Regions from separate parts of the Paeniglutamicibacter sp. GQ140 genome, predicted to be linked through region 1. Evidence: riboswitches for the same ligand, from Rfam matches in the RefSeq annotation. Region 1 holds a riboswitch; the other holds the start of a gene.
What was found. Region 1 has a riboswitch for S-adenosylmethionine ahead of AC6CHY_RS10300 (ABC transporter substrate-binding protein). Riboswitches for the same ligand answer to the same signal wherever they lie in the genome.
Positions count from the first base shown of each region.

Region 2: it holds a riboswitch for S-adenosylmethionine, as region 1 does, so the genes downstream of both, AC6CHY_RS05360 (bifunctional o-acetylhomoserine/o-acetylserine sulfhydrylase) here and AC6CHY_RS10300 (ABC transporter substrate-binding protein) in region 1, are expected to answer to the same signal.

Region 1 covers NZ_JCAXDW010000006.1:54,404-66,435, forward strand. Annotated here, with positions in the region: gene AC6CHY_RS10290 (acyl-CoA dehydrogenase family protein) at 1-330, shown strand, start outside; gene AC6CHY_RS10295 (LLM class flavin-dependent oxidoreductase) at 407-1,810, shown strand; SAM riboswitch class I at 2,187-2,281, shown strand; gene AC6CHY_RS10300 (ABC transporter substrate-binding protein) at 2,388-4,046, shown strand; gene AC6CHY_RS10305 (ABC transporter permease) at 4,054-5,013, shown strand; gene AC6CHY_RS10310 (ABC transporter permease) at 5,034-5,942, shown strand; gene AC6CHY_RS10315 (dipeptide ABC transporter ATP-binding protein) at 5,956-7,593, shown strand; gene AC6CHY_RS10320 (acyl-CoA dehydrogenase family protein) at 7,641-8,876, shown strand; gene AC6CHY_RS10325 (LLM class flavin-dependent oxidoreductase) at 8,877-10,295, shown strand; gene AC6CHY_RS10330 (CoA-binding protein) at 10,428-10,856, shown strand; gene AC6CHY_RS10335 (hypothetical protein) at 11,122-11,619, opposite strand; gene AC6CHY_RS10340 (DUF7927 domain-containing protein) at 11,612-12,032, shown strand, end outside.
Region 2 covers NZ_JCAXDW010000003.1:98,812-110,843, forward strand. Annotated here, with positions in the region: gene AC6CHY_RS05305 (class II fructose-bisphosphate aldolase) at 1-416, shown strand, start outside; gene arfB (alternative ribosome rescue aminoacyl-tRNA hydrolase ArfB) at 496-918, shown strand; gene AC6CHY_RS05315 (extracellular solute-binding protein) at 1,218-2,480, shown strand; gene AC6CHY_RS05320 (carbohydrate ABC transporter permease) at 2,588-3,511, shown strand; gene AC6CHY_RS05325 (carbohydrate ABC transporter permease) at 3,519-4,376, shown strand; gene AC6CHY_RS05330 (DeoR/GlpR family DNA-binding transcription regulator) at 4,563-5,369, shown strand; gene AC6CHY_RS05335 (phosphotransferase family protein) at 5,366-6,208, opposite strand; gene AC6CHY_RS05340 (CPBP family intramembrane glutamic endopeptidase) at 6,272-7,084, shown strand; gene AC6CHY_RS05345 (hypothetical protein) at 7,166-7,513, shown strand; gene AC6CHY_RS05350 (hypothetical protein) at 7,622-7,870, shown strand; gene AC6CHY_RS05355 (VOC family protein) at 7,938-8,582, opposite strand; SAM riboswitch class IV at 8,750-8,865, shown strand; gene AC6CHY_RS05360 (bifunctional o-acetylhomoserine/o-acetylserine sulfhydrylase) at 8,940-10,283, shown strand; gene metX (homoserine O-acetyltransferase MetX) at 10,298-11,458, shown strand; gene AC6CHY_RS05370 (SHOCT domain-containing protein) at 11,521-11,865, opposite strand.

The sequences.
Region 1 (12,032 bases):
GCGGAGATCGAGGTCGCGCTGGCCGATGTATCGCTCAGCCCGGCCGAGCGGTTCGCGGTGTGTGAACTCGCCGCGGACAGGGCCCAGGCGGTCGTCCAGCCGCTGGTGCTCTCCGCGGCGACCAAGCTCTTTGACGGACTGGGTGCCTCGGCAACCGCCAAGGGATGCAACCTGGACCGGCACTGGCGCAACGCGCGCACCGTTGCCACCCACAACCCCGCGATCTACAAGTCTCGCATCATCGGCGACTACGAGGTCAACGGCACGGCGCCCCAGCAGCTCAACGCCATCGGCGACGTGGGTGCCACCCAGGGAACCGGCATCCCGTAGAACAACACGAGCCCCACATCAACTTGATCCGCACAACACCGGATCCGCAACTCCCAACACCTCGCGAAGGATAAACATGAGCACGACTCCCGCCCCACGCCAGATCCGCTTCAACGCCTTCGACATGAACTGCGTCGGACACCAGTCCCCGGGACTGTGGAAGCACCCCAAGGACCAGTCCGCCAGCTACAAGGACCTATCCTACTGGACCAACCTGGCCAAGACCCTGGAAAAGGGCAAGTTCGACGGCATCTTCATCGCCGACGTGCTGGGCACCTACGACGTCTTCGGCGGCTCCAACGAGGTGCCGCTGCGCACCGGCGCCCAGGTCCCGGTCAACGACCCGCTCATGCTTGTCTCCGCGATGGCCGCCGTGACCGAGAACCTCGGCTTCGGCGTCACCGCCAGCACCTCCTACGAACACCCGTACCCTTTCTCCCGCCGCCTGGCGACCCTTGACCACCTGACCAAGGGCCGCATCGGCTGGAACGTCGTGACCGGCTACCTGCCCTCCGCCGCCCGGAACATGGGCCAGGAAGACCAGCTTGAGCACGACGAGCGCTACAACCACGCCGACGAATACCTCGAGGTCGTGTACAAGCTGCTCGAGGGTTCCTGGGAAGAAGACGCCGTGGTTCGCGACGCCGAGCGCGGTGTCTTCACCGACCCGGCCAAGGTCCACGAGATCAACCATGAGGGCAAGTACTTCAAGGTCCCGGGCATCGCCATCACCGAGCCCAGCCCGCAGCGCACCCCGGTGATCTTCCAGGCCGGAACCTCCTCGCGCGGCATGCAGTTCGCCGCGGCAAATGCCGAGGCAGTCTTCGTCACTTGCCCCACCAAGGACATGCTCAAGGCCACGGTCACCAAGATCCGCGACGCCGCCGAGGCGGCCGGCCGTGGACGCCACGACGTGCGCATCTACACCATGCAGACCATCATCACGGACGTGGATTCCGCCGCCGCGCAGGCCAAGTTCGAGGACTACAAGTCCTACGCCGACATCGACGGCGCCCTTGCGCTGATCTCCGGCTGGATGGGCGTGGACCTGTCGACCTACGGCCCGGACGACGTTATCGGCGACAACGTGAAGTCCAACGCCATCCAGTCCACCGTGTCGATGTTCCAGCAGGCCAGCGGCGATTCGGGCAACCCGTGGACGATCCGCCAGCTGGCCGAGTGGGTGGGCGTTGGCGGCTTCGGACCGATCACCGTCGGCTCGCCGACCGAGGTCGCCGACAAGCTCATCGAGTGGGTCGAGGACACCGACGTGGACGGGTTCAACCTGGCCTACGCCATCACCCCGGGCACCTTTGAGGACATCGTGGAGTTCATCGTTCCCGAGCTGCAGGCACGCGGCGCCTACCCGACCGAATACGTCGAGGGCACGCTGCGCAACAAGCTCTTCGGCAAGGGCGACCGCGTCCAGGACTCCCACCGCGCGGCGAACTACCGGTTCTCGAACGCCGAGGTCAAGTAGCCGGGAGTAACTCCCGCACGAGTTTCGGGCGGCGGCGCACCATGAGGTGCGCCGCCGCCCGGGCCGTTTAAGGGGCCGTGAACGTTCGGGACGGCCGGCAGCCTGAGACCAGGAAAGAGAGTCAGCCGCCATTTGCCCAGTCGATGAGTTCCGGGGCATGAATTTGTGCACATTATCAACATGACGCCCCGGTGAAGCAAGGCCAGGTTGTTTTTCGCTTCACGTTCTGACTTATGACGCTTCGTGAAGCAAATCCGGCCCCAAAGCCGATCCGTGCGTCGATTTATTTCACGGCGAACCCTTTTATGTTGGTTGTATCGAAGATCCTGCGACACACTTGAATTGTTCGACGCTGGAAACCAACCAACACGAGCACACACCATCCAGAGCGGCTGAGAGACCTGGCTCGTTGACGCCGCAGCAACCACTCCCCTCATGGGGATCCGGTGCTACCGCCAGGACCGATGGAGATAGCCAAACTCTGCGCGGTCCGCCGAATGCTGTCATGTCTTGGACAGGTATTCGACTGATTAGCCATGTCGCGGCGTTCCTCGGGTGAACCGAGAAGGAATGAATCATGGGCAACACCAAACCACCTGCGAAGCGACGCCTTCGCGCCGGCCTCGGCGTCAAGATCCTTACCGTGCTTTCCGTGGCCACGCTGGCACTCAGCGCCTGCGGATCGGGAACCCAAACAGCGGGAAATGCAGCCGACCCGGTAAGCAACGATCCCGTCCAGGGCGGAACCTTCGTGTATGCGGAAGTAACCCCGATCAACAACTGGCAGACCCAAGCCGCACGCTTCTACGAGAAGGCCAATGTGCTCAATAGCGTGTTGGACCGACTGACCTATTTCGACGCGGCAACCGGAAAGCTCGTTGGCTGGATAGCGTCGGATTTCACCGCCAACAAGAACCAGACCGAGTTCACCTTCACCATTCGTGACGGCGTGAGTTTCTCGGACGGAACGGCGCTCGATGCCAAGGCCGTCAAGGAAAACCTGGACGCCCTGGGCAAGGGCATCAAGAGCGCACAGATCGCACCCAACGTCGACTTCGCCGCCTTCAAGTCCGCCGAGGTCGTAGGAAAAAACCAGGTCAAGGTCACGCTCAAGACCCCCGACGCCAACTTCCTGCGTGCCACATCGTCGGTCACCTCGGGCCTGGTTTCCCCTGAAACCTTGACGTTGGACAATGCCGGCCAGTCGGCCATCGCCAACATCGTCGGCTCCGGACCGTTCGTCTTCGAATCCGAGAAGACCGATGAAGAAGTCACCTTCGCCAAGCGCGCGGATTACAAGTGGGCGCCTGAATCAGCGGCAAACCAGGGCGCCGCATACCTGGACAAGCTCGTGGTGAAGTACCTGCCCGAGGTGGCGCACCGTGCCGGAGCGGTCCAAACCGGCCAGGTCGACCTGGTCCGGGGACTTCAGCCCGTGGACGAGCAAACCCTCGCGGGCAGCGGCGACCAGGTGCTGCCGGCCAAGGGAATTGACCTGACCACCAACATGGCGGCAGTGCGCATCGGCAGTGGCAAGCTCGCCGACACCAAGGTGCGTCAGGCGCTCCAGGTCGGCATCGACCGCCAATCCATCAAGGACACGGTGCTGTCGGACAGCTACGTCATCGCCGACTCCGTGCTGAACCACGCGGCCCCCGGGTTCATCGACCTGTCCGCGGATCTGGGCTACAACCCGGAGAAATCCAAGGCGTTGCTCGACGAGGCAGGCTGGGTTGTCGGAGCCGACGGAGTACGCGAAAAGGGTGGGCAGAAGCTGGAAATCACCATCACCAGCTCCAACAACTCCGTGGTCATCAAACCGGCCTTTGAACTCATCGAGCAGCAATGGCGGGAAATCGGCGTCAAGCTCATCAACCGTGCGGCCGACAACACGTTCCTGACCACGGCCATGATCGATCCCAACATCGAGTTCTTCGGAACCCGCCAATTTGCCTACGGCGGACTGGGACCGGTCTTCGGCCCGGAAAACAACACCCAGACCCTGAACGCCGACAGCGAGCTCAACGCGCTGTTCGCCAAGGAACGTTCGGCCACCAGCGAGGCGGAGCACAAGGAACTGGTTGCCGAGGAACAGCGCCAGCTGGTCAGCGAAAAGGCGCTGTCCCTGGTCCTTTGGGACGAAGTCCAGGTCTACGGCGGCAACTCGGATGCGCACGTGGAATTCACCTCCGGCACCGCCCCGATTTTCCAGGGCGCCTGGAAGACCGGAAAGTAGCAACCCCATGGCCGCTTACATCGCGCGACGCATCGGACAAGCTTTGCTGGTCATTTGGCTTGCCTACACCCTGGTCTTCCTGGCCGTGCAGCTGCTCCCGAATGACCCAGTGACGATCTTCCTGTCAGCGGATGCTGCGGCCAATCCGGAAACCATCGCGGCCATGAAGGCGCAATACGGATACGACCAGCCGCTGTTGATTCAGTATTTCAGCCAATTGGCCGGTCTCTTCCGGGGTGATTTCGGGTATTCGCTGGCCTCGGGCCAGCCCGTTGCAGAACGCATCGGTGCAGTGGCCGGGTCGACCTTGGTGCTGGCTTCCAGTGCCTTCGTGACTGCCGTGGTGTTTGCGGTTCTGCTGGTCGCTTCGGCCACGTTGGCACGTCGGACGTGGTTGAAGCGGCTCATCATCAACCTGCCGCCGCTCTTCGCGGCAGTTCCCGTGTTCTGGCTGGGCCTGGTGCTCCTGCAGCTGCTCTCCATCCAACTCGGAGTCATGTCGCTTTTCCCGGATGGTTCGTTCGCCTCGATTGCCGTCCCCGTCCTGGTCCTGGCCGTCCACGTCTCTGCCCCGATTGCCCAGGTGCTGCTCAAGAGTGTGGACAACGTTTACGCCCAGCCATTCGTGGACGTGTTGCGTGCCAAGGGCGCTTCGCCGTCATGGATTTTCTTTCGCCACACCCTCAAAAACGCTGCGGCACCGGCCATGACCATCAGCGGGATAACCGTGGGAACGCTGTTGGCCGGCTCGGTCATCACCGAGACGGTGTTTGCCCGGTCCGGCCTGGGCCAGGTGGTGCTTCAGTCGGTCACCGCGCAGGACGTGGCGCTGGTCCAGGGACTCGTGCTGATCACCGCCACGGCCTTCGTTGTCGTGAACCTGGTTGTTGACCTGCTTTACCCGCTATTGGATCCACGGATCCTCAAGAGTGGAACGCACGGGGCACCGCGCGCACTCGTGGCCTAGGAACGAACGGAGAAGAATCCATGAGCATCAAGCTAGAGGAACCGTTGACGAAGGTTGCCGTGCAGCAGTCCGCCCCGGCCGGCACTCTTGCGCCGGTGGAGATCGTGCCATCTTCCAAGAAGAAATCGGGAGCGCTTAGTTCGCCCGTATTCTGGCTGACCTGCGCCCCGCTGATCATGGTCCTGGGGTGGGCGTTGGTCCCTTCGCTGTTTAGCGGACTGGACCCCATTAGCGGCGTCCCGGCCGAGAAATTCCAGGCGCCCGGGTTCGCCCACTGGTTTGGCACCGACCACTTGGGCCGCGACGTGTTTGCCCGGGTGGTTCACGGCACCAGCCAAACGCTGTTGACCGCGGGACTGGCGGTGACGATCGGGCTCGTCGCGGGGACCGGGCTGGGGCTGCTGGCGGCAACCGCAGGCCGGGCGGCCGACGCCGTCACCATGCGCCTGATCGATGTCTTGCTCGCTGTCCCGGGCTTCCTGGTCTCGCTGATCATCGTCACGGCATTTGCCCCCGGTCCGATTTCCCTGGGAATCGGCGTGGGCATCGCCTCCATTGCGTCGTTTGCACGCGTGGTGCGTTCCGAGGTCCTGCGCGTTCGCAGCCTGGACTACGTGGAAGCCGCCTTCATGAACGGCGGCACGTATTGGTCTGTCGTTTTCAAGCACATCCTGCCCAACTCCTGCGGCCCCGTTCTGGCCCTTCTGGCGGTGGACCTCGGCGTGGCGATCCTCGCGATTTCGGGCCTCGGCTTCCTCGGATTCGGCTCTCCGCCTCCGACCCCTGAATGGGGTCTGCTCATTTCCGAGGGACGGCAGTACCTCGCTTCGGCATGGTGGCTCACGACCCTGCCGGGCGTGGTCATCGTCGTCGTGGTCATCCTGCTCGCCGGTCTTGGCCGACAGCTTCACAAGATCTTCCGTTTCTAGTCAGGGGAACAGCATGAGCACCATCGACTCGGCACCCACATTGCTGGACATTCGTGGGCTAAGCATTCAATACGGCACCGGCGATGAATCGGTCATCGCCGCAGACCACCTCGACATCGCGCTCAAGACCGGCGAAATCGTTGCACTGGTTGGCGAATCCGGCTCCGGCAAGTCCACGCTGGCAAAGGCCATCATCGGATTGCTGCCGGAATCGGCAAAGGTCCTGGGCGGAACGATCGACCTTGCCGGCGACAACCTCCTGAACCATTCGGCCAAGGAACTGGAAGCCATCCGCGGACGGCGCATCGGCATGGTGCCGCAGGATCCCGGAGCCTCCCTCGATCCGGTGAAGACCGTGGGGTCCCAGGTATCCGAGGTTTTCCGCCTGCACCCGCAAGGGCGCAAGCGCACCAAGGCAGAGTTGCGCCGGGAAGTCCTCAGGCTGCTGGAACTGGTCGGGATCGATCGCCCGGAACAGCGCCTGGGACAGTACCCTCATGAGCTCTCGGGCGGGCTGAAGCAGCGGGTGCTCATTGCCATAGCCTTTGCCCTGGAACCCGAGCTGCTGATTGCCGATGAGCCAACATCCGCATTGGATGTCACGGTCCAACAGACGGTGCTCGAGGTATTTACCAAGCTCGCCCGGGAACTCGGAACCGCAGTCATTTTTGTGACCCATGACTTGGCCGTGGCCACGGACATCGCCGACCGCATCGTGGTCATGCAGCACGGCCGGATTCGCGAGGATCGCCCGGTGCGTGAAATCCTGCATGCCCCGGAAGATGCCTATACCCAGATGCTGCTTACCGAGGCCACTGCCACGGGCAAGGGCGCACAAACCACCGGGCCTGAAGGCGCCATCGAGTTGCCGGCCATTGAGGTCCGTGGCCTGACAAAGATCTATGGCAACGGAAAAGCTGAACGAGCAGCGGTGGACAACGTTTCCTTCGCAGTCCGCCCCGGAACCACTTTCTCATTGGTCGGGGAGTCCGGCTCCGGAAAATCCACGACCGCGCGCATGGTCATGCGCCTGCTTGAGCCCAGCGCCGGGACGGTAAAGATCCACGGACAAGATGTCACCCACGTGCGCGGAGCCGGCAAGCGCGACCTCTGGCGCAGCCTGCAACTGGTGTACCAAAACCCGGATTCGGCACTGGATCCGCGTTATTCGGTGTCCCGGATCATCAGCGAACCGCTGGAGAACTACAAGGTCGGGTCAAGGAACGAACGCAAGATCAGGGTGGCCGAGCTGTTGGACGCTGTCAACCTGCCCGCGCGCATGGCCTCCCTCGGCGCGAAGGAACTTTCCGGAGGACAACGGCAACGCGTGGCAATCGCCAGGGCCCTGGCCCTCGGCGCCAAGACGTTGGTGCTGGATGAGGCCCTTTCCGCACTCGATGTCTTGACCCAGGCGCAGATTCTGGCGCTGCTGGAAGACCTCCAGGTCAACCAGAGGCTGTCATACCTCTTCATTTCCCACGACCTGCACGTCGTCGAGCGCATTTCACACGACGTGGGAGTCATGCGGCAGGGGACGCTCGTCGAAGTGGGCCCGGCCTCACAGGTCTTCGGGAACCCCGCCAGCGAGTACACCAAATTGCTTTTGGACTCGAACCCCGGACAGCTGCTGCGCGAGATGGCAAACCGCTAAATCCCGCCAACAAACTTTTTGAAACTCATGGACGCAAAGGAAGAAAAATGAGTGCAACGCACGTGCAGGAACGAACCGAAGAAGCCCGTTACGCGGAATTGAGTGCACGCTTTGCACCGGTGTTCGGCCGGATCGCCGAAGGCACCGTGGAGAGGGAAAACAACCATGTGTTGCCCTTCGAACCCGTGAAATGGCTCAAGGAAGCCGGCTTCACCACGCTGCGCGTCCCGGCCGCGCATGGCGGGGACCCGGTCAGCCATGAACATCTCTTCCGGTTGATCGTGGAACTTTCCGCCGCGGATTCCAACGTCGGCCACTTGCTCCGCTCCCACTTCGCCTTTGTCGAAACCATCGCCCTGCAACCGGAGGAATTCCAGCTCCGTTGGTTCCCGCGGGTGCTCGCCGGCGAGATCTTCGGCAACGCGGCCACCGAACGGGGCGGCAATGCGTTGGGCACCACCAACACCAAGCTTCGCGAGGAATCCGGGCAGTGGCTGCTGAACGGGGAAAAGTACTACACAACCGGCTCCATCTTCGCCGACTGGGTGGTTGTCATGGCCAGCACCGAGGGCGTCGAAGGCCGGCAGTACGCCATCGTGCGCGCCGATGACGCACGGGTACGGATCCTTGACGACTGGGATGGCTTTGGCCAGCCGCTGACCGGTACCGGCACCGCAATCTTCGACGATGTTGTGGTCCCGTTCGAAGACATCATCCAGCGCAAGGTCTCCTCCACCCTCGAGCCGGCCTTCTTCCAGATGGCCCTCCTGAGCGTCCTTGCCGGCATCGGGCGTGCGGCACTGGCAGACGCCGCCGAATTGGTGCGCACCCGCACCCGAACCTTCAACACCGGATCAGGTGAACTCTTCCGGAACGACCCGCTGATCCAGGAAAAGGTAGGCCGCATCGCAGCGGCCGTCTACGCGGCGGATTCGATCGTTACTGCCGCCGCCCGCGACCTGGATGCCGCGGTGGACCAGTCCCTGGGCCTGGACCCGACCGCTGCCTTCATCCGCGCGGAAATTGCCGTGCAGCAGGCCCACGTGACGGTCCCGAAGCTGGTGCTGGATGCAACCAGCGAACTCTTCGACGTCACCGGCGCCTCGTCCGTTTCACGCGGAAAATCCCTTGACCGGCACTGGCGCAACGCCCGCACCGTCGCGACCCACAACCCGGTCGCCTTCAAGGCCCGTTCGGTGGGCGACTACTACATCAATGGCACCATTCCCACCGGATTGCACTCGATCGGTGAAGCCACGGACACGAAATCGGAGAGCAAGTAAATGGGTACTTTTGACGTTCGTCCGCGCCTCCTGCTGAGCGCATTCCTGATGAACACCTCCAGCCACATCCTGGGTGGCCAATGGCGCCACCCTAAAGCGCAGCAGCACCGCTTCAATGAGCTGCAACTGTGGGTCGACCTGGCCAAGCAGCTTGAGGACGCCAAATTCGACAACCTGTTCTTTGCCGACGTCGTGGGGCTTTACGGCAACCACGAGGGAGGCTGGGCCTCGATGGTCCGCAAGGGCATGCAGGTTCCGTCCCACGACCCGCTCGTGCTGCTCTCGGCCCTTGCAGCAACCACCAGCGACATCGGACTGGCCATGACCAGTTCCGTGGTGCAGGCCGCTCCGTTCCAGTTTGCGCGCCAGCTCTCCACGCTGGACCACCTTTCCAACGGCCGCGTCGCATGGAACATCGTGACCAGCGTCCTGGAGAACTCGCACCGAAACTTTGGTGCGGCCGGCCTGACCGCCCACGACGACCGCTATGACTGGGCCGAGGAATACGTCGAGGCGACGTACAAGTTGTGGGAAGGTTCCTGGGAGGATGACGCGGTTCTGGCCAACAAGGAAACCGGCGTCTTTGCCGACCCTGCCAAGGTCAACAAGATCCACCACCAGGGAAAACGGTATTCCATCGAGGGCCCGCACCTTGCCTTGCCGAGCCCGCAACGCACGCCGTTCCTGTTCCAGGCCGGATCGTCCGCCCGCGGGCGCCAGTTTGCCGCGGAACATGCGGAGGCAACTTTCCTTTTTGCTCCCCACCCGGAGTATGTGGCCAAGCAGGTGGGCAAGATCCGCGAGCTGGAGGCCGCCGCAGGACGCGCCAAGGGAGACGTCAAGGTCTTTGCAGGCCTGTCATTTGTCGTGGGAAGCACCGAGGCCGAAGCCAAGGCCAAGGAAGCCGACTACGACGAATATCTGGACCTGGATGCGATCATCGCCCACATCGGTGGCGGGATCGGGATCGATCTGGGCGGACTGGACCTGGACACGCCCTTGGGCGACGTCCAGACCGAGGGCGCCCGAGGCGTCCTCGAAGCGGCCATCGCGTCGGTGCCCGGAGGGAAGCCAACCATCGGCGACCTGGCCCGCTACCGAGCCAAGGCCCAGCAGATCGTGGGAACCCCCGAGCAGATCGTTGACGAGATCGAGCGCTGGCAGGACGCCGGAATGGATGGACTCAACATCATGAACCAGGTCCTGCCGGGCTCCTACACGGACTTCATCGACGGAATCCTGCCCGAGTTGCGCGCCCGCGGGCTTGCGCAGACCGAATATGCCCCGGGGTCCCTGCGCGAAAAGGTGTTCGGGCGCGGGGCCCGTCTCGAAGAGACCCACCCGGCGGCGCGCTTCCGCGGGGCCTTCACGGAGTACTCGGCGGCCAACACCGAAGAGGCGCTGGAGCGCGCACTCTAGATTGGCCGGCCACAGGTCGGCACCGACGTGTCGGGGAGTCGAAGGGTCAAATGATGCCTCGTCTCCCCGGGTCCTTGCTCAGCCAACGCGGTTTTCAGGACAAGCCCCGGATTGTGGCGGTAGCGTGTGGGTATGAGCTCCGAACATGGCCAACGCCACGTGAACGACCCGGCAGTGATCCGCCGACTCCTGCAAACCCCTGCACGGTGGGCAGTGGTGGGACTGACCAACAATCCCGGCCGCGTGGCACCGGGGGTCTCACGGTTCCTCCAGGACCAGCTGGGCATGGAGATCGTTCCGGTGTCCCTGAGTGGCGAAAGCGTTCTGGGCAACGACGGGTACAAGCTCCTGGCCGAAATCCCCGGACACATCGACGTCGTGGACTGTTTTGTGAACTCGCAAAAAGTCGGTGACATTGTCGACCAGGCCATTGCCGTCGGTGCTGACGCCGTCTGGCTGCAACTCGGTGTCATCGACGAGGCTGCAGCCAGACGGGCCAAGGACGCCGGGCTGGACGTTGTCATGGACACCTGTCCGAAAATTGAGTACCCCTACCGGTAGACGCTGAACGCCCAAAACTATTTCACCGTCCGGTATGGACGCGGTTCACGACCTGTGGCTAAACTGACCGCATTACAAGCAATACAAATTGGGTGCTGGGGCCCCAATAATTGCTGGGGGTGGTTCGAACTTGGGGTTTGAACTGAACTGACGGATCGGGTGGGACCGATTCGTAAACAGCGCTTATTGCGTGGTTGCCGTGCCCCCTTGGGGTAATTGGGGTAGCTAAAGTGTTCGGCAAAATTGGGGTTAATGCTGCACGGAATCAATTAAGAGGTCGTCGCTTTGCGCGCCGAAACTCCTTTTTGGAAGCCATTTGGAGGAACGGAATTGTCCGTTCAAGCGTGGCTGCCAGCGCGACGACAGCGCTCGTCGCGACGATGATGTTTAGCGGCGGTGGATTCAATCCCGCCGCGGCATCACCGTCGGACAACAAAGACACCGGTGTGGAGCAGGCGCTGCTGGATGCTGTTGAGGGCAGCGAAGCGAGCGCCGGATCGAACACGGCGAAGGCGAAGACCGCAACTCCGGAAGAAGTGGCCGCCGAAGCACCTCTCCAGGGCACCGAACCGTCCGAGGACGAAGAGCTTGAAGCGGCACAGGAGTCGGCGGCCCCCACGTCAGAAGCTCCGTCGACGAGCAAGTCGAATGATTCAAGGAAGCCGGCGACCCCGAGTGCCGAAGCCCCTACGAAGTCCGAAGAGAAAACCACCGGGGAACCAGCGGAAGCGTCGGCAAGTGAGCCGAATTCTGCCGTGGCCAAGGACGAGCCCGTCGTTGCGGCGGTGGCAGGCGTTTGCGACACGAATATCGGCAAGGGCAAAGTCGACTCGTTTATGCAGCGGGCCGGCGACGCGCCCTTCGCCAACGGCAACCTTTCCTCGGGCATCTACGAGGGCGGCTATGTTGACCAACGTGTGCAGATGGGCAACATGCAGCCGGGCGAGAACGAATTCGTCTTCAACTACCGGGTGCGCACTGCCGGCAAATGGGCCTATGACTTCATCGACCAGTACTCAATGAGAGGCGGAACGATCACCAAGACCGAGGTGATCGAGGGATCGGGCAGTGACCGCGAGGACACCGTCAAGCTCACGTTTGATGCGACGGCCTCCTCTGTCACCCTTTACTTCAGTGTCCATGTAGCCTCCGAACTGGACCATGGGCCGGGCGCGG
Region 2 (12,032 bases), on a different contig from region 1:
ACGGCGCCCACGCACCGGGTGTGCGCACGGATCCCGTGGAGGCGGCGTCTTTCGTGGGTGCCACCGGCGTGGACGCCCTGGCCGTGGCGGTGGGTTCCTCCCACGCCATGCTCGATCGATCCGCGGCGCTGGATATCGAGCTGATCGGACGGATCCGCGCCGCACTGGATGTTCCGCTGGTGCTTCACGGATCCTCGGGGGTCAGCGACGAGAACATCGTGGCTGCCATCGAGGCGGGCATGACCAAGATCAATGTCTCCACGCACCTGAACGGCTTCTTCACCCGTGCCATTCGCCAGTACCTCGAGGAAAACCCCGAGGTGGTCGATTCGCGCAAGTACCTGGCACGCGGCCGGGAGGCCATGGCCGCCGAAACCGCGCGCCTGCTGCGCCTTTTCGCCGGGCGGCGCCCCTAGGAATCCGTCCCGGTGATGCAACGGGTGCCGCCGCTCCCGGCGGCCCGGGCCCCGGGCCGCATCGTGCAACACTTAATGCATGGATCTGTTGGTGTCGCCCGAGCTCACGATTCCCGCGGCGGAATTGGGCTGGCGGTTCTCGCGCTCCTCCGGGCCCGGGGGCCAGCACGTCAACACGTCGGACAGCCGGGTAGAACTCTTCTGGAACATCGCCGAATCGCTGGCGCTCACCGAGGACCAGCGCACGATGTTGCTCACCCGCCTCGGGCGTCGCCTCGTTTCAGGGGTGATCACGGTGACCGCCTCGGAGCAGCGTTCCCAACTTCGGAATCGCGAAACCGCCCTGCGCAAGCTCGCCGAGCTGGTGGCCGCCGGCCTCGCCCCGGAGCCCGCGAGCCGGCGCGCAACAAAACCGACCAGGGGTTCGAAGAAACGGCGCCTCGCCGCAAAGAGCCGGCGTTCGGAAACGAAAAGGCAGCGGCAGCGCCCCTCCGCCGAGTAGTTCGCGCTTTCGAGTACCCCGTCCCGCAGTCTTCCCGCCACGGCACCCCATACCCTGTTTCGCGCTCGGGCATGCGCCCAAAAATCCCCGGGTGACAAGGCTTTACCCGCACCTTCCCGGCCAACGTGGAAATTTCCCGGGATTGGACTCCCGACCACTTGACGGCGTGTCCGTGGTCACAGCATAATCGAGGGAAGGTGTGCTTTATTGATCGTTCTAATTGCAAATAAAGCACATAACATCACTCTTGTCGTTGTGAAGTGACAAACGATCACATCGACCACCTGGAACGAGGACCGATGAAAAAGCGCACTCTCCGAGGAACATTCATTGCCGGCGCTGCGGCCGCCGCGCTGCTGCTGACCTCTTGCGGATTCGGCGGGGGCACCACCGACGGCGGCGAGTCCGGCGCCCCCGGCAGCGTCACCACCCTGGACATGCTGGTTCCCAGCTATTCCACCGGAACCAAGGCCCTGTGGGAGGGCGTGATCAAGGACTTCGAGGCTGCCAACTCGGACGTGAAGATCAACCTTGAGATCCAGTCCTGGGAAAACCTGGAAAGCGTGCTGAAGACGAAGGTCCAGGGCAACAAGGCACCCGACATCTACAACGGCGGCGCCTTCGCCGAATTCGCCGCCGAGGGACTGCTGGCCCCGGCCACCGACATCGCCTCCGAGGCGACCGTGGCCGACTTCCAGCCCTCGTTTGCCGACAACGAAAAGCTCGAAGGAACTCAGTACGGCCTGCCGCTGATTGCCTCGGCCCGCGCCCTGTTCTACAACAAGACGCTGATGGAGGAGGCCGGGATCTCCGCGGTCCCCAAGACCTGGGACGAACTCCACGACGCAGCCATGGCCGTGAGCGAGAAGACCAAGGCCGACGGCTACGGCATGCCGCTGGGCAGCGAAGAAGCGCAGGGCGAATCGATGATCTGGTTCGCCGGCAACGGCGGCAACTTCGGCGACACCGCCAGCATTGCCGTGGACACCCCGGCCAACGTCGAGGCCACCGAGTACATGCAGAAGATGATCAAGGACGGGGCCACGCAAAAGAACCCGGGGGCCACCCAGCGCACCCCGATGCTCAACACCTTCGTCCAGGGCAAGCTGGGTTTCGCCTATGGGCTGCCGCAGACCGTTGGCCAGATCGAGAAGGAGAACCCCGACCTTGAGTACGGCATCGCGCCGGTGGCCACCAAGTCCGGTGCCCCGGCAACCCTCGGCGTCGCCGACCGCCTGATGTCGTTCAAGAACGACGGGTCCAAGACCGCGGCCGTCAAGAAGTTCATGGACTACTTCTTCGCCGCCGACGTCTACACCGATTGGGTGTCCACCGAGGGCTTCCTGCCGACCACCAAGTCCGGCTCCGAGAAGCTGGCGGGCGACGAGACGCTCAAGCCGTTCCTGGACATGTTGCCCAATGCGGTGTTCTACCCGACCACCAACCCGGCATGGAACGCCACCGATGGCGCGTTCAAGTCGTTGATGGGGCAGATCGACACGGGCAAGAGCGCTGCGGAGGTCCTGAAGGAAATCCAGGCCAAGGCCGACGCGGCCAGCTAGCTGCACCGCTCCCGGCCGAGACGGACGGGGCTCACCTCCACCATGGGAGCCCCGTCCGCGGTTGAGGCCAACCAATTTCCGTCCCCGTAACGCAGGAGACCCCCGCCATGAGCGTCGCAACCGCCCCGAAGCGCAGATCCGCGCGCACCTCCGCCAGGGAAGGCGGGTCGTTCCTCTCGGCGCTGCCCTGGATCGGGCCGGCCCTCCTGCTGATCCTGGCCATCGTGGTGTTCCCGGCCGGATACATGATCTACAACTCCACCCGGAAGATCTCGCAGGTCGGCACCGACCTCGAGGGCGTGGGATTCGCGAACTTCTCCAAGGTCTTCGCCGACCCGGCGCTGCCGCGCATCCTGCTGAACACCGTGGTCTGGGTGGTGGTCGTGGTGGCAATCACCGTGGTGATTTCGCTGGCGCTGGCGCAGTTCCTGAACAAGCCCTTCCCCGGGCGGACCCTGGTGCGCATGGCAGTCATTGTCCCGTGGGCGGCGTCGGTGGTCATGACCACCACCGTGTTCTACTACGCGGCGGATCCCAACTACGGGATCTTCAACAAGTTCCTCACCGACATCGGCGTCCTGGACGAGGGCTACGGGTTCACCAAGAACGCCGTCCCGGCCATGGCGGTGGCCATCGTGGTTGCGATCTTCGTGTCGATTCCGTTCACCACCTACACGCTCCTGGCCGGCCTGCAGGCGATCCCCAACGAGACGTTGGAGGCCGCCCGCATGGACGGGGCGAATCGCTGGGGGATCTACATTTTCGTGATCCTGCCGCAGCTGCGCGGGGCGCTGGCGGTTGCCGTGCTGATCAACATCATCAACGTTTTCAACAACCTGCCGATCCTGAAGATCATCACCGGTTCCATTCCCGGCTACAGCGCGGACACGCTGATGACCTACATCTTCAAGGTGCTGCAATTCGACCGCCGGCTGGACATCTCCTCGGCGCTCTCGGTGGTGAACTTCGCGATCGTGCTGGTGATTGTCGCGATCTACGTCAAGACGGTCAAGCCCATGAGGGAGGTCTAGGAATCCCATGTCGATCCTGATCACCGAGGACCGTGCGTCCCGCCGAACCGTCATCTGGCGCATGGTCGTGGGCCTGCTGGTTGCCGTCGCGTTCCTGATTCCCTACGGGATCATGTTCTTTGGGTCGCTCAAGACCCAGGCCGAAATCCTTGCCATCCCGCCAAGCTACATGCCGCGGGAAGGGGCGCAGTGGTCGAACTACCTGACCATGTGGGACACCCCCGAAACACCGGTGGCCTTCAACCTCATCTCAACCATCGTCATCTCCCTCTCGGCCACCTTGCTGGTGCTGCTGGTGGCCACCCCGGCCGCCTACTACACCGCGCGCTTCAAGTTCCCGGGCAAGATGGTCTTCATGTTCCTGGTGATCGTCACCCAGATGCTGCAGCCGGCGGTGCTGACCGCGGGCCTGTTCAAGCAGATGCTCGCCATGAACCTCTACGACACCTGGCTGGCCATGATCCTGATCAACGCCGCCTTCAACCTGGCCTTCGCCGTGTGGATCATGCATTCGTTCTTTGCCTCCGTTCCCAAGGAGGTCGACGAGGCCGCCCAGATCGACGGGGCCGGAAAGCTCCGGGTGCTCTTCCGCATCAACCTGCCGCTGGTCTGGCCGGGCATCGTCACCGCGGTGATCTTCACCTTCGTCTCCTGCTGGAACGAATTCGCCGCCTCCCTGGTCATCCTCTCCACCGCGGAGAACCAGCCGCTGTCGGTGGCGCTGACTAGGTTCGTGGGACAGTATTCCACCGCCTGGCAATATGTCTTCGGCGTCTCGATCGTGGCCATCATCCCGGTGATTGTCCTGTTCATGCTCATTGAGAAGCGGCTGATCGGCGGCCTTGCCGCCGGAGCTGTAAAGTAGGATCCCGTGCCCGCGGCGCTGTTCGCCAAAACCCTGGTGACCTCGCCTTCCGCGGAACATCGGAACCGAATGCGGTGACGGGCGGCCCGGCGAACGGGCCGGGCCCCAGCAGCACGCGGCCCCCGCAGCAGAGAACTGTCGGTTGATCCCCCCCAACCGGCCACACGACGACAGACGGGTGAAAAGGTGAAACGCGAAGAACGCCTCAACGCCATCCTCGAGATGCTTTCCCGCTTCGGGAAGATCGAGGTCGAGGACATCGTGCGCAGGCTCGAGGTCTCGCCCGCCACCGCACGCCGGGACCTGGACTCGTTGGCTGCCTCCTCGCTGCTCTCGCGCACCCACGGGGGAGCGGTGTCCAACACCGTGGCCTACGACCTGCCGGTTCGCTACCAAAAGGAAGACGCGGCGGTGCAGAAGCACGCCATCGCGGTGCTCGCGGCCTCCATGGTCACCCAGGACATGGTGGTGGGCCTGTCGGGCGGCACGACGTCCAGCGCCATTGCCACGCAACTGGGGATGCGCCGCGAGCTGGTCAACGATTCCGGGCGGACCACGTTCACCGTGGTCACCAACGCCGTCAACATCGCCTCGATGCTGGCGGTGCGCACGCACGTGAAGGTGATGGTCACCGGGGGAGTGCTGAACCCGCGGTCCTACGAGCTGGTCGGTCCCTTTGCGGAGCAATCCCTGGAGAAGGTCACCCTGGACGTTGCCTTCGTGGGCATCAACGGGCTGGAGGCGCGCATCGGTCCAACGGTCTCGGACGAGTTCGAGGCCTCCATCAACGACCTGATGATCCGCCGGGCGCGCCGCAGCTACCTGGTGTGCGACTCCTCGAAGATCGGGCACAGCGCCTTTGCAACGCTGGCCAGGTCGACCTTCAGCGCGCTGATCACCGATGACGGGATCACCGCCGAGCAGCAGCGCGAATTGGTGGAGTCGGGCATTCCCGTCATTGTTGCCGACCCACGGCCGGGCGCGCCGCGCTAGCCGCGGGTGGCGGCGGCAGCGGCCACGAGGCGCGGGCCGATCTTCCCGATCAGTGCACCAAGGTCCCGGCCCGGATCCAATGAAGCGTCGTAGACGCTCTCCAGTGCCATGGCACCCAGCCAAATTCGGGCGCGCCAGGCCACCTCGGGGCTCGGGGCAATGGCCTCGGCGAAGTCGGTGCCGTGCCAGAGACAGAGATATGCGGTGTTCAGCGCAGGGTCCCATGCCGCGGCCAGGTCCCAGTCCAGGATGCCGAGCAGATCGCCATCGCGCCAGCGCATGTTGTGCCCCGCGAGGTCCCCGTGGACCAGCGAAGGCGCCACTGCCCCGAAGGCGGGGATGGTGTCCAGGACCTGCCGCGCGGCACCGGCCAACTCCAGCGGCAAGGCGCACAGGGTGGCGTCGATCTTCCGCGCGGTCCACGGTCCCCGGAACGAATACGGCTCGGCCAGCAGTTCGGCAAGCGGCCGCAGGTCCACGGCCGCCAGTTCCTCGAGCACGGAGCGCAGGCGTGGTGCGTCACCGGTGTGCGGCGGGTGCGCAGCACCCGGGATGTAGCGCTGGATGACCGCGGAGAAATCATCGCCGTGCCAGACCGGGCCCAGCGCGGTGGGCAGCTGGAAACTGAATAGACCCGACAGCGCCTGGATCAGGTCCACGCGCCGCTGTAGCCGGGCGGACGCCTCGGCGGTGCGACCCATGCGCATCACCGCCTGGCCCTCGGCCACCAGCACCAGGTGGAACTGGCCGCCATCGTCCACGTGCGCGGACTTCCAGTCCGGTCCGGGAAAGAGGGCATTCGCCAACTCGTATTCGCGGGGCAGCGCATCTCGTCTCACCCCTCCATCCTTGCAGGCCAACGGGTGTGCGGATACACAGGATCAACACGTAGGATCGACGTCATGATCTCAGAAGCGCAGGGGAACACCGCATCCAGCGCAGCGTTGGAAAGCACGGTGGCGGAAGCCGGGACGCGCCGCGGATTGAAGATCGAGCTGCTCATCGTCCTTGGCTTGTCCCTGGGCCAATCGGGCATTTACGCGATCGTGAACCTCATCGACAAGATGACCAGGGCGCCCCTGGGATCGCAGACCACTTCGCTGAACAATTCGCTGAACCAGCGCCAGTACTTCGACCTGACCTACCAGCTGCTCGACATCTTCTTCGCCCTGGTGCCGGTGATGCTGGTGCTCTACCTGCTCTGGAGGATTCCCGGGGGCAGCCCCTTTGCCCGGCTCGGCCTAGACTTGGCGCGGCCGGTTCGGGACCTGGGCTGGGGAACCGGCCTATTTCTGGCCATGGGCGTCGGAACGCTTGGTGTCTACGCGGCGGGCCGTGCCCTCGGGTTGACCACGATCATCGTGCCGGCGGCGCTGGACGACTATTGGTGGACGGTCCCCGTGCTGGTCTTCTCCGCGATCCGCCACGGCATCCTGGAAGAGGTGATCGTGGTCGGCTACCTCTTCGAGAGACTCGGGCGCCTGGGCTGGGGCAAGTGGCAAATCATCCTCGCCAGCGCCGTGCTGCGGGGCAGCTACCACCTGTATCAGGGGATCGGTCCCTTCATCGGGAACGTCGCGATGGGCGTGGTCTTCGGCTACGTGTACTCGAAAAAGGGCAGGGTCATGCCGCTGGTGATCGCCCATGCATTGTTGGATATCGCCGGGTTCGTAGGTTACGCGCTGGTCGGCACGGCCATCGGTCTTGGTTCATAAAACACGGTTTGATCACTTTGTTCGTGAACACTTGTGCTTTTGGGGTACGTTGCTAGGCTCAAGGAAACCAGACCACCGGGAATGCGCACCGAATTCCGGCGCCGGGGCCTGGACCCGTCAACCAAGGAGCAGGATATGCCCCGGGCCCTGAGCTCACAGAAAATGTTCCGTGTTGGTCTGGTGTTGGGCATTCTTGGAGCCGTTTTCTACATCATCGTTTCACCGCTCCTGAACTGGCTGATCAACCTCGGCGGCCTCAATCACCCGCTCACGGGCCTGGTGGGTGGGCTGGCCGCCGTGATCCAGCAAGGCACCTTCTTCGGCGGGCTGTTCCTGCTGGCCGGATCCTTCGTGGTTCGCTCAGCGGAAGAGGCCGTCGCCTCGGTCAGAAGCACGAAGCAGCCGGAGTCAGGACTGCCGCGGGATTAGCCACCGGAACCATGGCTCGGAAATGTCGGCCGGTGGCAGGTGGCCAGATGCGGAAAACCCCAGGAAAGTCGAGAAGCAGCGATGCCCCAACTCTTGAGTTCGAAAACCATGCTCCGACTCGGCCTCATCCTCGCGTTGGTTGGTGCGGGCATGGCCGTGATCGGAAATCCGATCTGGAAGTGGTACTACGACACCATGTTGCCGGTTGAGGAACTGGTCTTCGGGATGGAAGTCCGACTTCAGCAGGCCTTGCTGGTGGGCGGCCTGTTCATGGCCATCGGATCCATCATGGTGAAGCACTTCGAAATCCTGAAGGACGAGCTGCAAGCTGCTGCCGGCGGAACCGACCGGAAATGAGGCAAGGTGGGGCTAGCCGGATCATCCGGCCAACCCCACCTTGATCGTGGTTCCCCGCGCTGCGTGGTTACAGCGTGATTTGTCCCTTGGGCGTTTCGAAGGTCACCGAAAGGATCCCCGGTGTCCCGTTGGGAGCCTGCCAATCGACGACAACCTCGCCAACGGGCAACTGCTCGGGCTGTCCGAGCCAGTCGGCAACGCGTTCGCTGGAGCCGGCAATGCTGATCGAGGAGATCTTGCCAACTGGTTCCAGTGCCTTTGACGGGTGTAGCTCCTCGGTTCCGTCGTCCCAGCGCAACAGGTAAGGAACCTGCGGATCGGCGATCAGGCCGTTGATGCCGATCTGGCGCCAGGTCAGTTCCTGCCCATCCGGGAATTTGCGGTTTCCCGGAACCGAGCCCCGGCCCAGGCGTTCTTCCGCCGGAGCCAAGTCGTCAACCGCGACGCACCAGCCCATCCAGCCGCCACCGAGTTCGGAGCGGGCGCGAACGGCCTGGCCAAACGGCGCCTTGTCCGACGACGGGTGGTTCAAGACTTCGACAACTTCCAGGTACTGGCCATTCTTCAGCGGGAAGATGACATTGCGCGTACCAAAACGTGGGTGTACACCGCCCTTTACAGATTCGAGTCCAAGGGCCTCGCCGATCCGAGCGGCAGTTGCCGCGAGGCCGTCGGGTCCACAAGCGTAAGTTACATGGTCCAACCTCATCATGTGCCTATCATGGCACTTTGTGATCTGGCTCTCGACTTAGGATTGCCTAACTTGCTTTGTGGTTGCTTGGTTCAAACGGCTGCGGGGTAGTGCGGTTGCCCTTCGGATCGTCACAATTTGAGACGTGGTTGCGAACATATGAAGCGCTGGGCCAGACTTAATGCCAAGGTCATGAGTTTCAGCAGAAGGCCCCGGCTTGCTGAACGGCAACCCTCCGCCGCGGTGGGGTGCCCCGGGTGAAGACCAGGCCCTGCGTCAAAACGACGTGGGACAAGCGCGGGATTGCCCCCAGCCAAGACACGGCCACAACCGGAGTCGGTTTCGGGCATACCCCTACGAATCCTTGAAGGGGAAGAGATGTCTAACAACTGGTCCTTTGAAACCCGTCAGATCCATGTGGGTCAGGAACCCGACGCCGCAACCGGCGCGCGCGCCCTGCCGATCTACCAAACCAGCTCGTTTGTGTTCCCGAGTGCCGAGAGCGCGGCCGCCCGCTTTGCCCTCGCCGAGCTGGAACCCATCTACACGCGTATCGGCAACCCGACGCAGGACGCCGTGGAGCAGCGCATTGCCAGCCTCGAGGGTGGCGTGGGGGCCCTGCTGCTGGCTTCGGGCCAGGCAGCGACGACCTTCGCCATCCTGAACCTCGCCGAGGCCGGCGACCACATCGTGGCCAGCCCCAGCCTGTATGGCGGGACGCAGAACCTGCTCAAGCACACGCTGCGCAAGCTCGGCATCGAGGTCACGTTCGTGGCGGATCCCGACGACCTGGACGGCTGGCGCGCGGCGGTCAAGCCCAACACCAAGGCATTCTTCGGCGAGGTGGTCTCCAATCCGCGCCAGGACGTGCTCGACATCGAGGCCGTCTCCGCCATCGCACACGAGTCCGGGGTGCCGCTGATTGTCGACAACACCCTGGCCACCCCGTACCTCATCCGTCCCATCGAGTGGGGCGCCGACATCGTGATCCACTCGGCCACCAAGTACCTTGGCGGGCACGGCACCGCGATCGCCGGGGTCATCGTGGATTCGGGCAATTTCGACTTCGCCGCCGACCCGGAAAGGTTCCCGGGCTTCAACACCCCGGACGATTCCTACAACGGGCTGGTCTATGCCCGGGACCTCGGCGTCAACGGGGCACTGGGAGCCAACCTCGCCTACGTGCTCAAGGCTCGCGTGCAGTTGCTGCGCGACCTCGGCTCGGCCGTTGCCCCCTTCAACGCGTTCCTGATTGCCCAGGGGCTCGAAACCCTCTCGCTGCGCATGGAGCGCCACGTCGCCAACGCGGTGGAGGTCGCCCAGTGGCTTGAGGCCCGGCCGCAGGTCGAGCGGGTGCTTTATGCAGGGCTCGAGTCCAGCCAGTGGTTCGAGCGGGGCCGCAAGTACGGGCCGCGCGGCATCGGGGCCATCGTGTCCTTCGAGCTTGCGGGCGGAAGCGCGGCCGGCCAGGGCTTCGTCGACGCGCTGGAGCTGCACTCTCACGTGGCCAACCTCGGGGACGTGCGCTCCCTGGTCATCCACCCCGCCTCCACCACCCATGCGCAGCTTAGCGAGGCGGAGCAGGTCGCCGCGGGCGTCTCCCCGGGCCTGGTCCGGTTGAGCGTCGGCATCGAAAACGTCGTGGACATCATCGCCGACCTGCAGGCGGGCTTCGAGGCCGTGGCCGCCGCGGCCGAGGTCGAGCTGCAGGGCACCTTGTGAGTGTGGAGACAAACGTGGTCCTATATGACGCAGAAACCGCCGCGGGGCTGGACTTTGCCCCGGACGGCATCCTGCGGCACCTGCACACCGGTGCCTACACCTTTGAAACCGGCGCGACGCTGCCGGACATCGTGCTGGGCTACGAAACCTGGGGAACGCTGAACGCCGACGCCTCAAACGCGATCTACATTGCCCATGCCCTGACCGGGGACAGCCATGTGGCGCGCGGGGCCTCGACCGAGCCCGGCTGGTGGGACGGCTTCGTCGGCCCCGGCAAGACCGTGGACACCGATCGCTACTTCGTGGTTGCCGCGAACATGGTCGGCGGCTGCTCCGGAAGCACCGGGCCGGCCAGCCTGGACCCGGACGGGGTTCCCTGGGGATCGCGGTTCCCCTTCACCACCATCAAGGACTCGGTGCGTCTCGAGGCGCGTCTGGCCGACGAGCTGGGCATCGCCGCGTGGCACACCGTGCTGGGCGGATCCATGGGTGGGGCACGGGCACTGGAGTGGGCCATCGAGTTCCCGGAGCGGGTGAGGAATTGCGTGGTCGTGGCCGCCTCGGCCGAATCGTCGGCCGAGCAGATTGCCTTCGCCCAGGCGCAAACGGCCGCGATCAGGCTGGACCCTGATTTCGCCGGGGGCGACTACTACGCGAACGAACTCGTGCCCTCCGCGGGGCTGGGGATCGCCCGGCGCATTGCCCATATCACCTACCGCACGGCGGCCGAACTGGACGTCCGTTTCGGGCGGGCGCCGCAAGGCGACGAATTGCCGGTCTCCAGCCCCGGGCTGGACCGCGGCCGGTACCAGGTGGAAAGCTACCTGGACCACCAGGCCAGCAAGCTGGTGGGCCGCTTCGACGCCAACAGTTATTTGGTGCTGACCGAGGCGCTCATGAGCCACGATATCGGCAGGGGCCATGGATCCATCGAAGCGGCCGTGGCGCGACTGGAAAATGTGAATGTCCTGGTGGCCGCCGTGGACTCGGATCGCTTGTACTGGCCCGAGCAGTCGGAGCGCCTTGCCGGGTTGCTGCCGATTCCCGGCAAGGTCCACTACATCACGTCGCCGATTGGCCACGACGGCTTCCTGACCGACATCGAGCAACTCAGCGATGCCCTGGATGAACACATTTTCGCGCGGGAATCCGGACTGCAGGCCGACGCCGGGTAGCTGAACGGACATGGCTCCGGTTTGGGGATCCTTTCCCCGCCGGGGCCATTCGTGTGCCGGACCTAGTCGGTCAGGATCTTCAGGCGCGCCTGGGTGTACTCATCGCGGGTGATGACGCCCCGGGCCAGAAGTCCTTCGAGTTCGGCCAACTTTTGTTCGCGGGTTTGCCGGGGAGCAAACATTTGGGAATTGGCGGCACGCGTCGCCAGATCGGTTTCCAGCGTAAAGATGTCCATCCCGGCGTTCTTGCTGGCCTTGTAGTTTCGTATCCAGACGAAGATCACGAAGGCCACGATCCCGATAAACAGAATCGCGAAGATACCCATGAATACGGGCATTGCCTCGAAAACGCCGCCCATTCCGCCGGGCAGGAAATCCGGGTCGGGTTCGACATAGCCGAAATCCACGGAGTCCTGGGGTCCCAGGACCTCGGGGGGAAGGTCGTCAATCGTGATGGTGCTTGAATCGTTGATGGCTTGCCGTCCTCAAGGTGTCGAATGCCGGGGCGAACTGGGTCGTGATCTCGCTTTCGACACTAGTCAAACACGCGTCGGCAAAAACCGAGACGAATTCC